DNA from 2 places in the Vagococcus lutrae genome. Region 1 is predicted to be linked to the other one. Evidence: riboswitches for the same ligand, from Rfam matches in the RefSeq annotation. Region 1 holds a riboswitch; the other holds the start of a gene.

What was found. Region 1 has a riboswitch for magnesium ahead of M2919_RS00640 (GNAT family N-acetyltransferase). Riboswitches for the same ligand answer to the same signal wherever they lie in the genome.
Region 2: linked by a shared signal. The riboswitch ahead of mgtA (magnesium-translocating P-type ATPase) and the one ahead of M2919_RS00640 (GNAT family N-acetyltransferase) in region 1 are both predicted to bind magnesium.

Annotation. Positions count from the first base shown of each region.
Region 1 is NZ_CP097017.1:121,412-128,924, reverse strand. Features, by position in the region: gene M2919_RS00660 (HD domain-containing protein) at 1-197, opposite strand, end outside; gene M2919_RS00655 (TrmH family RNA methyltransferase) at 296-1,057, opposite strand; gene M2919_RS00650 (acylphosphatase) at 1,166-1,441, shown strand; gene yidC (membrane protein insertase YidC) at 1,536-2,486, shown strand; M-box (ykoK) riboswitch at 2,582-2,758, shown strand; gene M2919_RS00640 (GNAT family N-acetyltransferase) at 3,050-3,493, shown strand; gene M2919_RS00635 (HAMP domain-containing histidine kinase) at 3,536-5,023, opposite strand; gene M2919_RS00630 (response regulator transcription factor) at 5,023-5,709, opposite strand; gene gndA (NADP-dependent phosphogluconate dehydrogenase) at 5,822-7,240, opposite strand; gene rpmF (50S ribosomal protein L32) at 7,394-7,513, opposite strand, start outside.
Region 2 is NZ_CP097017.1:262,763-270,275, reverse strand. Features, by position in the region: gene mgtA (magnesium-translocating P-type ATPase) at 1-1,542, opposite strand, end outside; M-box (ykoK) riboswitch at 1,659-1,836, opposite strand; M-box (ykoK) riboswitch at 2,001-2,173, opposite strand; gene M2919_RS01295 (hypothetical protein) at 2,310-2,483, shown strand; gene M2919_RS01290 (amphi-Trp domain-containing protein) at 2,802-3,080, shown strand; gene M2919_RS01285 (YeeE/YedE family protein) at 3,253-4,521, shown strand; gene M2919_RS01280 (SAP domain-containing protein) at 4,827-5,990, shown strand; gene M2919_RS01275 (hypothetical protein) at 6,137-6,388, shown strand; gene M2919_RS01270 (hypothetical protein) at 6,357-7,130, shown strand; gene M2919_RS01265 (hypothetical protein) at 7,206-7,513, shown strand, end outside.

The DNA of each region.
Region 1 (7,513 bases):
GCTCTAGCGGTCGCACGTGCATCACCATTTAATTTTTTAACAACTTTATAACTTATATAAGAAACGCTAATCGAATGACTCAAGCGTGTCGCATACCGATGTTGTTTGAACTCTGAAAGTTTTTGGACTTCCTCAGTTTCTAAAAGATCTTCTACTAATGACAAGTATTCTTGATCTGATTGCCAATCTAAATTCATTTCATCATTCCTTTATGTGGACCACTGCGACTTGACTACGTTCCTTATCATATCACGACTTATCTATTTTTACTAGCGTTTGATTTTAAAAAAACACGCTATTTTTTTATCGTTTCAAACAAAATAATACCTGCTGCCACTCCGACATTTAAAGACTCCGCCTTGCCGGGCATTGGTATATAGAGATTTTTTGTTGTCTTCGCCAAAAGTTCAGGCCGAATTCCTTTTCCTTCATTCCCCATAATAATCGCTAAATCATTGGTTCGCACCACCTCATAATAAGGTAACGCCGTTTCATCTAAAGCCGTGCCATAAACTGGGACTTGATGTTCATGAAACCAATCAATCGCTTGCGTTAACGCCACAGATATCACAGGCAAATGAAAATGACTTCCTTGCATAGAACGCAAAACTTTCGGTTGATAGATATCCGCTGTACCTTCTCCTATGATGACACCTTGATACCCTGCAGCATCCGCCGTGCGGACGAGCGTTCCCACATTTCCTGGATCCTGCACTTCGTCTAACAACAACCACTTTCCTGTTGCTTTATCAGGCAATTCTATATTTTTTATTGGCAATACTGCCATAATTCCTTGAGGGCTCGGCAAGTTAGATAAGCTATTAAAAACATCTTCTGATGTCACGATGAGTATAGATTCATTCAATTCCTTTTCTTTACTATGGTAGTACGCTTCTGTCACGATAATATGCTCTATTTCAACTTCAGCCTGTACCGCTTCTTCTATTAAGTGCTCTCCTTCAATAAGATAGCGACCTTGTCGTTGACGCTCCTTAGCTTTGGCTAGTTTGCGTAACTCTTTCATCTTAGGATTCTGTTTAGATGTTATAATTTCCATGTGTTATCCTCCTATCACACTGCCTGTCTATTATAACATGAAGCATGCGAATGTTAGCATGACAATTCTCTAGTCACCCTATATAATAGAAAGAAAGGAGTGATTCTGGTGAAAAAAATAAGATTAACTGTTTATGGCCGCGTTCAAGGAGTTGGTTTTCGTTATATGACTAAATTTGTCGCCGACCAATATGGAATAAAAGGACTCGTTAAAAATCAAGCGGATGGTTCCGTTTATATTGAAGCCAGTGGTAGTCCCGAAAGAATAGCGTTGTTTATTCAAAAAATAAAAGCTTCCCCTACTCCAAGCGGTCGTGTCGATGATTATGAATTAGAATATGACGATACGTTGCCAACTTACTCCTCTTTTAAGGTAACCTATTAAAGACTCTCATAAGGTTCTAACTAATCATTGAAAACTATCTCATTTTCGATTATAGTTATTCTTATGAATAAAATTTAACAAAAGGAAGAACGCAATGAAAAATATGAAAAAATGGCTAATGGCCTCAGGGTTATTCGGTCTCGCTTTAACGTTATCTGGTTGTGTCGATGTTTATAAAACAGGTCCAAATGCTGGACAACCAACTGGGAACGGTTTAATTTACAACTTTTTAGTAAAACCGATGAGTGTGATTATCAACTACTTAGTCGATATCTTTGGTAACTATGGGGTTGCTGTCATCGTTTTAACGATTATCGTCCGTCTCTTATTATTCCCATTAATGCTACATCAGACTAAAAAATCAACCTACATGTCTGAAAAAATGGCGTATCTCAAGCCACAAATGACAGCTATTCAGGAAAAATTAAAAATGGCTACTTCTCCTGAAGAACAAATGGCGGTTAATAAGGAAATGAAAGAACTCTATGCTAAATACGACGTTAGCATGTTTGGTGGTATCGGATGTTTACCTTTACTAATTCAAATGCCAATTTTTACTGCTTTATTCTTCTCAGTCAAATATCCAGTTGGCATTGATATTTCTAATGCGACATTCTTAGGTATCAACTTAAGTCAAACAAGCTTACTGCTGACTATCCTAGCAGGTTTAGCTTACTTATTACAAAGTTTTATTAGTATGATAGGTATTCCTGAAGAACAAAAGAAACAAATGAAAATGATGCTTTATATGTCACCGCTAATGATTACGTTTATTTCTTTCTCATCTCCAGCTGGAGTGACGCTATACTGGGTTGTCGGAGGACTTTTCAGTTGTTTACAATCTCTTTATACAAACTTAATCCAAAAACCAAAAATCAAAGCGGAAATTGAAGAAATGATGCGTTTAAACCCACCAGAGCCAGTTGAACCAATTAAAAATGTTACACCAACTGCTAAACCGGCTACAAAAAAAGTCAATCAACCTGCAAGAAATCGTCCACAAGGAAAAGGACGTAATGCTGGTAAGCAACAACGAAATAAATAAATGATACTTTGTGAAAAAGAACTTGAACATTCAAGTTCTTTTTTGTTTTATTGATTGTCAAACAGATAAAATCATGTTATATTTTAGCTATAACTTAATAGATTTGTTAGGCGAGGCTTCTACACAAACACAGGGTACTGCCCAGAAACGTCGAGAGACGCCAATGGGTAGAACATGAATAGTCGACATAAGGCTTTTCTGAATGTACCTAAAAATTATTACGATAATTTTTTACGTTGTATAGTGCTAAAACTCAACGATTAATCATGATTGATACTATCAACCTTACGTTGCGTTTTTCGTCATGTAAGGTTTTTTTATATTTTAAGGAGGTGGTTGTCATGGACGACGCGAATGGACCCAGTCAGTTGCACACGTATATCAAAACATATGGCAATCATCTAATGGTGGCCGTATCATAGGAGGCTAACATGAAAAAAATAATGAATGTTGTATTATCATTTATGCTCAGTCATCACCTTATCCCTATTACCAAACAGACAACGGATTTTTCGATGTTTCAGTTTTAGTTTTTAAGGTAATGTGAGAAAGGATGATAGATTATGGCAATCAAAATGAAAACAATTCAATGGCAAAGTAAAGAATATTATGAAGGCATTGCTTTACGCAATCAGCATTTGAACCAACCAAGTGGATTAACACTTATCACAGATGCGCCAATTCAAGAAGAGCTTGCCATTCATCTAGCAGCAATTATTGACCAACGCGTGGTTGGGACACTCTTTTTAGATAATACTGACCGTGAGAACACAGCACAAATCAAACAAGTCGCTGTTTCAGACGCTTATCGTGGAATGAAAATTGGCCAGTCATTAATGGCCTATGCCGAATTAATTGCACGCCAACAAGATTACGAAGAAATCTTTTTAACCGCAAGAGAATCAGCTTGGTTATTTTATGAAAAACTGGGCTATGAGTCTAGTGGCAATACATTTATTAAGTCGCAAGGCCTAATTTTAAAGCCTTATATTAAACGGCTACAATAAAAAGCCGCTTGTCCCCTAAAAGGAGACGAGCGGTTTTTTCTATTATTTAATAGGTAGTTGAATTCTAAACACTGTGCCGTGTCCTAAGACACTATCCACTTGAATGGCTCCTCGATAGTTTTCAATGAGTTCTTTCGCAATCGCTAAACCGAGTCCATTGCCGCCCTTATGACGACTTCTTGCCTTATCAACACGATAAAAGCGATTGAACACACGGTCAAGATCTTCTTCGGCAATCCCTTCCCCATAATCCTGAACGGCGATTTCTAGGGTATTCATAGTAGAAGAGACTGAAACATGAATCTCTTTACGGTCTAAAGAGTACTTAACCGCATTATCAAGTAAGATAATTAACACTTGTTCAAAATGATTTCGGTACATTTTGACTTCTTTTTCTTCAGATAAATCATCATCTAATATGAAAATAAACTCTTCGTAAAGTAAAGTAAAGTTATTGACAGTCTGATGAATGACTTCTTTTGCTAATGATGTATCATGTTTGTGTTGAAACTCTACTTGCTCAATACGTGAAAGGTCAAGCATTTCTTGTACAAGACTTTTCATCCTCGTGATTTCTTGTAGTGACGCCTCTAGCGATTCTTCTAAGATTTCAGGGTCATCTTTTCCCCAGCGATTAAGTAGCTTTAAATGCCCTTCAATTATAGCAACAGGTGTACGCAATTCATGTGATACATCTCCAACAAACTGTTGCTGTTGTTCGATAAATTTTTGCATACGATCCATCATGTCATTAAAGACTTCTGCTAAATCTCCAAATTCATCGTGACGATTCATCTCAGGAATACGCACGTCAACTTGCGGGTCATTTTTTATTTGATTGATGATTTCAGTAATTTGTTTTAATGGACGTAAGAAGTAAGTCGACAAGATAAAACCTAGTACAAAACTCACCACTAAGCCAAGTAACACTAACGTCACTAGAGTATTTAATAACTTACGTCTGACTTCATAAACGGAAGATAAATCGTAAAAAAGTTGCACGTAACCCGTTTGTTCGCCTGTTTTTTGAGAAAAAACAGGTTGATACGCGACAAACCCAGATAAGTTCCCCACTTTTTGCTCTTCTATTCTCTTACTATTACTACCAACATAAGGATAACCAGTATTTCGCGTTTCGAAAACGAGTTTTTTATCTAAATTATAAACCGATACACTTAACTCGGGTTGTGACAGTTCTGAAATAAACGTGTTCAATCGAATTAAGTTCGCTTCTAACGTTTGGTCTATCGGCTCAATACTTGGTTGTGAGTTTCCTTCACGCAAATAGTAGGTAGTATTTCGAATTGAAAGCTCATTTTGAGAAGTGCTCAAACGCTTAGTGATATGGTCTAAAGTCATCTCAATATTTTCGCGTTCTTGCTTCACTAAAATAGCAAAACTCGTTTTATAAGTCACTACTGAAAAAATCGTGACAATAACAAAAACAAAAACCGAGGTCATCAGTGTCCATTTAAAGCTAAGACCTATTTTAAAAGGCTGAGACTCCCACCATTCTTTTAAACGTTTCATTAAGATCTCATCACATACCCTGTACCGCGAACGGTTTGGATATAGCTATCTTCACCTGGCACATCAATTTTATTACGGAGATAGCGAATATAAACATCGACCACATTTGTTTCGACTTCTGTTTCATATCCCCATACCTTTTTCAAGAGAACATCACGTGATAAGACGACATTGATGTTTTCCATTAAAGTTAAGAGTAATTCATACTCGCGTTTAGTTAATTCAATCACATCATTATCTCGTCGAACAACACGATTTTCCTTTTCGATTGTTAAATTACGATAAGTTAACGTTGTTTGCTTAGTCACATTACGGTCACCTTCTATATCGATACGGCGTAATAAGGCACGTAAGCGAGCTAACAACTCTTCAATCGCAAAAGGTTTAACGATATAATCATCGGCACCATGGTCTAAACCTGATACACGGTCAATCACTGAATCACGAGCTGTCATCATAATAATGGGTGTTTCCTTCGTTTGACGAATACGACGGCAAACTTCTAAACCATTTAGCTCAGGTAGCATTAAATCTAATAAAATCGCATCCCAATCAGAGCCAAGAGCTGCTTCAAGCCCTGTACGACCATTGTGATGGACTTCTACTTCATATCCTTCATGTTTTAATTCTAACTCAACAAAACGTGCTAAGTTTTTTTCATCTTCTATGATTAAAATTTTACTCATCTTTCATATTTCCTCTCTTCGAAATATAATCTAATACTGTTAGTATTATAACGATAAAATGTGAAAAAAGCTATCATTCTAAGCAAAGAATGATAGCTTTTCCTGAAAATGATTAATTTTGATACCAGTCGTAATGGAACGTGCCTTCTTTATCTTTTCTTTGATATGTATGTGCACCAAAGTAATCACGTTGTGCTTGAATAATATTGGCAGGTAAGTCAGCACTTCGATAAGAGTCATAGTAGGCAATCGCTGAAGAAAATGTCGGGACAGGAACGCCTGCCTGAACAGCCATTGCTACTACTTCGCGGACAGACTGTTGGTAACGTTGTGTAATCTCGTTAAAGTACTCGTCTAACAAAAGATTCGTAAGTTGTGGGTCACGTTCGTAAGCATCTGTGATTTTTTGCAAGAATTTCGCACGGATGATACATCCTGCTCTAAATATCTTAGCAATCTCACCGTATTCTAAATCCCAACCATACTCTTCACTTGCCACACGTAATTGAGCAAAACCTTGTGCATAGCTCATGATTTTACTGAAGTATAGAGCTTGACGTATTTTTTCAACAAATTCTTCTTTATTTCCTTCAAATGCTGAAACTGTTGGAGCCGGAATGATTTTGCTTGCTGCGACACGTTCGTCTTTCATCGCTGAGATATAGCGAGCAAAAACCGATTCTGTAATAAGAGGCAGTGGGACACCTAAGTCTAAAGCACTCTGGCTCGTCCATTTTCCTGTTCCTTTGTTTCCAGCTGCATCCAAAATCACATCGACAATCGGTTTGCCCGTTTCTTCGTCTTTACGAGTTAGAATATCTGCCGTAATTTCCATTAAGTAGCTGTCAAGCTCACCTTTATTCCAATCGGCAAAAATTTCAGCGACTTCTTCTACTGATAAACCAAGTAGACGAGTCATAATATCATAAGATTCAGCAATTAATTGCATATCGCCGTATTCAATACCATTGTGAGCCATTTTAACGTAATGCCCTGCTCCATTAGGCCCAATATATGTTACACATGGTTGACCGTCTTCTTCCGCAATGGCAGCAATCTGTTCAAAGATAGGGGCTACTAATTCATACGCCTCTTTTTGCCCCCCAGGCATAATAGCAGGCCCTTTTAATGCCCCTTCTTCCCCACCAGATACACCTGTTCCGATGAAATTAATGCCTGAATTAGCTAATTCTTCGTTACGACGAATCGTATCTTTGTAGAACGTATTTCCTCCGTCGATTAAAATATCTCCTTTATCTAAATGAGGTAGTAGAGATTGAATCGTTAAATCAGTCGCTTTACCTGCTTGAACCATTAACATAATTTTGCGCGGTTTTTCTAATGATGCCACGAAGTCTTCAATCGTATAAGTCGCAACTAAATTTTTATCATCATGTTCTTTGATAACTTCTTCTGTACGAGCCGCTGTTCGGTTAAAAATAGAAACTGAATATCCTCTACTTTCAATATTCAATGCTAAGTTTTTTCCCATGACCGCCATACCGACGACCCCAATATTTTGTTTTGACATTGTCTTGCCTCCTGTAATTTCTAAATTGACTCTTTATTATTAAGTATAATATACCTTAATTCAGATGTGAACTAAAACAACTTTCAAACGACAAAAAAACTCATTAGACTCCATGGTTGTCTAATGAGTTTCAACATTTCTAATTAAATGTTATTAAGCTTGTACTTCTTTTCCAGCATAATGACCACATTCTGGACATACGTGGTGACTACGTTTCATCTCACCACAGTTTGAACATGTGCTCATACCAGGTACTGATAATTTATAGTGTGT
Region 2 (7,513 bases), 140 kb from region 1:
GCCAATTAACACCATTTCTGATTCATCTGCTATCGAAAACTCTCCGATTGGACGCGGATTAGTCTTTTGTGCCACAGCCACCACACGCAAGCCATCTTCGTTTAATGTATCGACTGTTCGTAAAACTTCTTCTTTAATCGCTGATGAAAGTGGTTTAACTTCACCATTGACTTCAACAAAAGATGAAATCTCTAACATCTCCTCTACCGCGCCTTTAGTAATCATTTGAACTTTATTCTGATTATCTTTCACAACGACACTCATACGTCGACGCTCAAAGTCAAATGGAATCTCATCTACCTTTTCATGATTTAAAGACGAAATGTTTAATTCTTTCGATGCGGCATCGATAATCGCAATATCCATTAAATTCTTTAATCCTGTTTGATGATAACTGTTTAGGTATGCATGTCGCAAAACACGGGCGTCTTCTTGTCCATTAATATCTAAGTGATATTCTAATACAATTTTATCTTGTGTTAACGTCCCAGTTTTGTCCGTACAAAGGACATCCATAGCACCGAAGTTTTGAATGGCATTTAAATCTTTAATAACTGTTCCTTCTTTCGCCATACTTGTAGCACCTTTGACTAAACTTGTCGTCACAATCATTGGTAACATCTCTGGTGTCAATCCGACAGCAATAGACAATCCGAAAAAGAGCGCCTCTACCCAATCCCCTTTTGTTAGACCGTTAATTAAAATAACTGTCGGAGCCATTATTAACATAAAACGAATTAAAAGCCAGGAAACTTCACTAATGCCAACATCAAAACTTGTCAATTCATCTGTTTTAGCAACATCCCGAGCAATTCCACCAAAAATAGTATCATCGCCAACAGCAACCACAATACCTGTCGCCGTACCACTGACAACGTTACTGCCCATATACACCATATTTTGATAATCAGTTTGACTCTCTCTCGCTGAAATATCTACAGGAGCTGTCTTTTCTACCGGATGACTTTCTCCCGTCATAGCCGACTGACTAACAAACAAATCTTTTGCCGCTATAATCCGTATATCCGCTGGAATCATATCTCCCGCAGACAAGTGAACGCGGTCACCTACAACAATTTCTTCAGTAGGGACTTCTATTCTCTCTTGTCCTTTACGTGTGACCGTCGCCGTAACTCTAACTAACGATAAAAGACTCTCCGCTGCTTTTGATGATCTAACTGACTGAAACAATGTCAAACTACCGCTGATTGTTACCATCGTACTGATAATAATAACAGCCGTTAGATCTTTTTCAGCCCCACTTGCCAACCAATAATCAGTCACAAACGAGATAATCGCAAGCACCATTAATATAATCGTAAACGGGGTAAAAAAAGCTTTTCTCACTTTTGTTCCCCAAGATTCTTTTTCGTATTCGGACAAAATATTCGCCCCATATTTACGACGACTATTTTCCACCTCATCTTGTGCCAATCCATTTTGACCGCCTCCTAATTTTCTAGTAAGGCGCGCTACTTCACTTCTTGCTGCAAACTCATAACGCTTATCCATAACTGACAGCGTATTGTTTAATTCTTTCATTCTCATTTTTTTCCCTCGCTCTCCATAAATATAACCGGTCGCACTTTTCTCCATTCATGAACAAAAGGACGCCGAACATTTTGAAGGCGCTAGAAATTATCATCTAATTACCATTTAACTCATCTAACTCGTTGAGTTTTAGCACTATATAACGTAAAAGAATAGCTATTTCTATTCTTTAGCTACTTTGGGAAAAGCCTTACTCGACCATTCCTGTCCTACCCATTGGCGTCTCTGGACGTTTTTGAGCAGTAGCCTGTGTTTATATAGGAGCCTCACCTAACGAAAAGTCCTAGACTTTCTATCGGGTGCTGGATCATCAGTGTCCATTCCTAAACACCTACACGAACAATCTGAATTTTCCATAACATCACCCCTTGTATGCTTTATTTAAAATAAAGACAAAAAAATCTCTTACGTCAAAACCAACGTAAGAGATAAATAGGCATGTTAAAAAAACACGGATCACTTCGTTGAGTTTTGACACTATACAACGTAAAAGAATGTCCATTCTTTAGCTACCTTGGGAAAAGCCTTAAGTCGACTAGTCCTGTCCTACTCATTGGCGTCTCTGGACGTTTTTGAGCAGCAGCCTGTGTTTGTATAGGAGCCTCACCTAACAAATCTTTATTTTATTAACTATAAGCCTACCATTGATGTGATATTTCGTCAACTCTTCATTTTTTTACCACATTTTCAAAGTCTTTTTAATTACAATCTTTAATAATTGAGTGTATAATAAACATATCATACAGGAGGTGTTCAGAATGAAAACAGAAAAAGAAATTAACATGCTGATTGTCGAAGCAAAAAAAGAAGTTGACCGTCTTGAAGAACAACGTCACAAAGATTTAGGTAACTCGATGAACTTCATTCACAATGAAATAGAACTCCAACGCACACTCGCTCAAATCGAAGCTTACGAAGAAACACTTAACTAAACGCTTAGATTATGATTCGAAACAAAACTATGATATACTGTGTAAGATATGAAAAATGTTTAAATACATTATTTTAATTTGTTTTGAAGAAATTTATTCGCACTGGCGTAGTTAAAGAGCTACAAGGATGTCATAGAGGTTAGGGATGACATTGTTTAAACGAGAAAAAGTCAAAATATTGTAACAGTTATTTTAAATATTGATTAGTGAGATAGCCCGCTTCTAAGTGAAGTGGGCTATCGTTCATTTTATCATATTTCTTTAAAAACACCCCTTACTTCCTTTATAATAAAGATAAAGAATAAAGGAGGGATTTTTATGGAAAATAATAAGAAGCCCGTCACTCAAGTCATTATTGATCGTGAAGAGCATCAGCGTTTACATGAGTTTGCAACGACACTTGAAACGATTGCTAAGAAACTTAAAGAAGAAGGGACATTTCACTTTACTGAAGGAAACCACACAACCCCCATTACCCCGTCAGACAATTTAAAAGTGGAATACTCCTATGAAATCAAAGGAGACAAACATTCTTTTGAAATTGAATTTGATTGGTATACAGGTCAAAAAGAACAAGCTGCATTTAAAATTGAATAAGAAAAAAAGAGATGAAATAGTCTTCCCTTATTATTTCATCTCTTTTTCTGTTCTTTAACCCGCGTTAATCAGTAAACTTTCATAAAAATTGTGAAATCCCCTTAAAAAATAACACTTTATGGTATATAATAAGGTTGTTCGTGAAAACACAAACTTAAAAAGGAGAATGATGATGAACAAGAAAGAAAATGTTGTTGGCTTTATATTATTAATTGTCTTATTAATTGCTGGTAAAACAATGCTGGCATCCAATGTATTATTTATTCGTTTGTTATTCGGTTTAGGTCTAGGATATACGTTATCTCGTGCCTATACTGGTTTTGCAGGGAGTGTGAACCGTGCTTATAACACAGGATCAACTAAACTCATGCGAACTCTAATGCTATTATTCTTTTTAACGGCTCTTGCTTCTACAGGTTACTTTTTCTTAGCCGATGCTTCACAATTTGACTTATGGGTCAATCCTATCAACACTGGTCTTATTTTAGGTGGTATTTTATTTGGATTTGGGATGGCTTTCTCTTCTTGTTGTGCATCAGGCGTGTTAACAGACTTAGTAACGGCACTACCTCGAGCAGGCGTCACTTTTATTTTCTTTTGTATGGGCGTCTTTTTAGGATACCCCGTACAAAATTCACAGAGTTGGATTATTAACTCATGGTTTACATCTGAAACTGGAAAAGCACTCGGTACTAACGGTGTCTTCTTACCAGATTTATTTAAAAATGATGGAACAAACGGTTATCTCGGCGCACTTATCCTAACAGGGATTTTTGCCTTAATCGTTGTTGCCCTTTCATTTCTATATGAAAAGAAACGTCGCAACGCCAACACTTACTACGGTGTCTTATCCGAAAGAATGCAAGACGAAGCTCCAAAACTTGATGTTAAAAACTTCAATGTTGCTAATCAAGACACTTACTATCAATTATTCGTTGCACCTTGGTCACTTAAACAAGGCGCTGTCATCCTAACCTTGATTTTCACCGTCATGATGGGCGTGACAAAAACTGGTTGGGGCGCTTCTACTCCTTATGGAATGTGGTTCGGTAAATTCTTAATGTTATTCGGCGTTTCTGCTGACTCATTAGCAGAATTCACCAAAATGGCACCTGAATTTTACTCCAATCCCCTATTGGAAAATGGTGTTAGCGTGCAAAACTTCGGTATTCTTTTTGGTACAATTATCTTTTTATTAACCTCTGGACAATTCAAACGCACATTCATGTCTGAAATGAACCTGACAGGTAAAGAAGCATTATTATATGCTTTAGGTGGTATTTGTATGGGATTCGGAACACGTCTATCTAATGGTTGTAACGTAGGTGCTTTATATACACCTATCGCTAACTTCTCATTATCTGGTTGGATTTTCCTTATTCCGCTTGTTATAGGAGCAATATTAGGAAACAAATTCTCAGACAAATGGTATGGAAAATAATTAACTAATTAAATAGCTATTCTCATCTTTTTCACGAACAATCCCCCCTACGTTGGACATAATGCCCATCGTAGGGGGGATTTTGATATGTGAGATGAAACGAAACTAGCCCCCGATATTCTTATTACTTTTTTGTTTTTATTTGGTATAATTAGTTATATATATTATGCAAAAAATATTTACACATGAACTTAAAATGATAATTTTTTTCTTTGAATAACAAAATGGTAAATATTAAGGAGCTTTATTTTTATAAAGCAATCAATCATCAAAAGGCATAATTTTTCGATTGGGGGAATCACTTCATGAAGTGGATTGTATTGTTATTTTTATTAGCATTTGTTTTACACTACCCATTGCAAACACTAACTATTGTTGCTTTCATTGTTTCTATAAACTTATTCCTACATAAACGAGAAGAAAAAAACTCTTTAAAAACTGAGATAAATGAAACTCATACAAATACAGATAATTCAAATACAAATGATTTAATGATTTACAATTCAGCCCAAAATGAAACTGTTAATTATCATGGTTCCAAATCAATTAATAGTTTTGATGGATTAGAAATAGGAGAAATCATATTAATGGATTGGTTAGAAAACAAAAAACAAACCGATCTTCCTCCTGATTACTTTTCTATTTTTTACGAAATTAATTATAATATGAGTATTAATAAACTTGCTTCAAACAACTATATAAGAACATCAACCCCATCTGAAAGTCTGTATTCTCTTAAAATCAAAGATTTAAAAGAAATATTAAAAAATAACTCTTTAAAAGTATCTGGAAAAAAAGCCGAGCTAATAAAAAGAATTCAAGATAATGTTGAAGAATATTTATATGCAAATACAGTACCTAAATGTTGGTCTTTAACAAATCAGGGGGAAAAAATAATAGAAAAATATCATTTATTAATTTGGGCTCATAAAAATAGATCCCATGATACTTGTGTCACTCCTTATTCAGTCGTTCCTTACTTAGATTCCAATCTAGGTCCTGAAGAAATTGCTTACAATATCTCTAAAAAATCATTTATCAAAAACTTAAAAGATTTTAAATATGGTATGGCAACAAATGATTTAATGTACCAACATAGACTATTACTCAGTGAAAGTAAATTAGAGGAAGCTCTTTATTGTGTTATGTTTGCCCTTATTCTTCAATTAACGGGAATAGGTAACTCAGATAAAGATTATATCTATGTTCATAAATATAATGTTTATACATCACATTTAAAAGCTGAGATAATTAAACTACAATCTATGTTAAGTTTATCAAATAGCGAACTAGAAGAATATCTGATGCAGGCTTATAAAAAAATAGAACAAGATCTTTCTTCAATTAGGCTTTTTCACAACGAGGAAGAGTTATTAACCTGTTTTCGTACGCTCATGTACCTTTCCAAAGAAGAGTATTACTCGATAATAGAATCTTGGATTCAAAGAATGCCTGATAAATATCGATAGTAATTTATTATGAAAGTTATTTTACTATGATATCTAAATCTAAGATTGAAAACCACCAATAAAGTGTGTTGAAGGAACCAAAATGTTAATTACAGATTAATTACTGAATTTCATAGACAAGAAAAGAAAGATATATTGCTTCTATTATGACATTTAGTTTAAATGGTTTAATCACACTTTCAGAAAATAGTCTTGTTTATGAGTGGAAATGTGCTGAATTTTTGGAAGTAACGTTATCAGCTTTTCAGGAAGCGATTAAATTATACCAAGAGAAGCTTGGAATGACTTTTGACTATAAGGACTATCACTTCTCTTTTGAAACTGCTGGAACGTTGGATATAAAAAAGAATAATTTGGAGGAAGAAAATGAAGAAGATGGCGTTAGTTGTTCTTGCTAGTCTCAGCTTATTTCTTGTTGGATGCAGTAAAGAAAATGTAAAAGCTGACTATTCAACCGAAAAAGCTGAGGAACTTTTGAATAAAGGAGAAGATTTAGAAGGGAAAACAGTAGAGTTTAAAGTTGACAAATTAGCTCCTGCCAGTGCTTTTGGTTATAATCTACAAACAGGAGAACATTTAAACTTTGTATCTGCTGAAAATCCGAAAGTAAAAGAAGGTCAAACTGTAATCGCTAAAATAAAAAGCGTTAAAAGTGTTATGGGTTCATTTATTATTGAATATGATTTGGTTAAGAATTGTAAAAAAACAAGTGATTCTACTAAAACTGAAACTAGCATTACTAAAGAAGCTACTATTGAAGATTTGTTTGATAGCTATGTATCAACAATTGATAAGATAAATGTCGATAATTACAACGAAGATGAGTATGGATATTATAAATATAGCGATTTATTAAGATATACAGAAGGAAATCTTGGGCTTAAAGTTAAAATAATTAACTTTGAAGTTATACAGGTTATCGAAAATGATAAATATACACAATTGTTAGGTTCAATGCCTAATGGTGATATTTACATGGGGTTAATAGAAACTGAACGTTTAGAGACAAAAATACTAGCTGATGATGTTTTATTTTTTAATAGTCAATACTTAAATAACTATAAATATATAAATAATGCAGATGTTGAAAAAGAAGTTCCTTTACTTTATATAAATGGATATAACTTAACTACAAAATAAGCCTTTCGAGGCCCTCCCCTTCGCTGGGGATGCGGGTAATATATAATGATAAAAAACACATTTGGAGGTGCATTTATGAGTGAATTTGTTTCAAAATACCCGATTTTAGAGATCCCTACAGATACTAATTATTGGTTTGTTAGGGCTCAAAGTGGATTGTATTATGATGATTTTTTAGAAAATGAGTTTATCGCAATAGGTGATAATGACATCAACATTGATTTTTTAAAACAATATTCTAAAGCTTCACCAGTTGAATCGCTGTTCTCCTTAGAGGATACAAAACTAATATATAAGCAACACTATCCTAATTATAATTCTCAACAAAATACATTATATTCAAAACGATTATTTAATTTTTTCTATGAAATGAAGTTAAATGA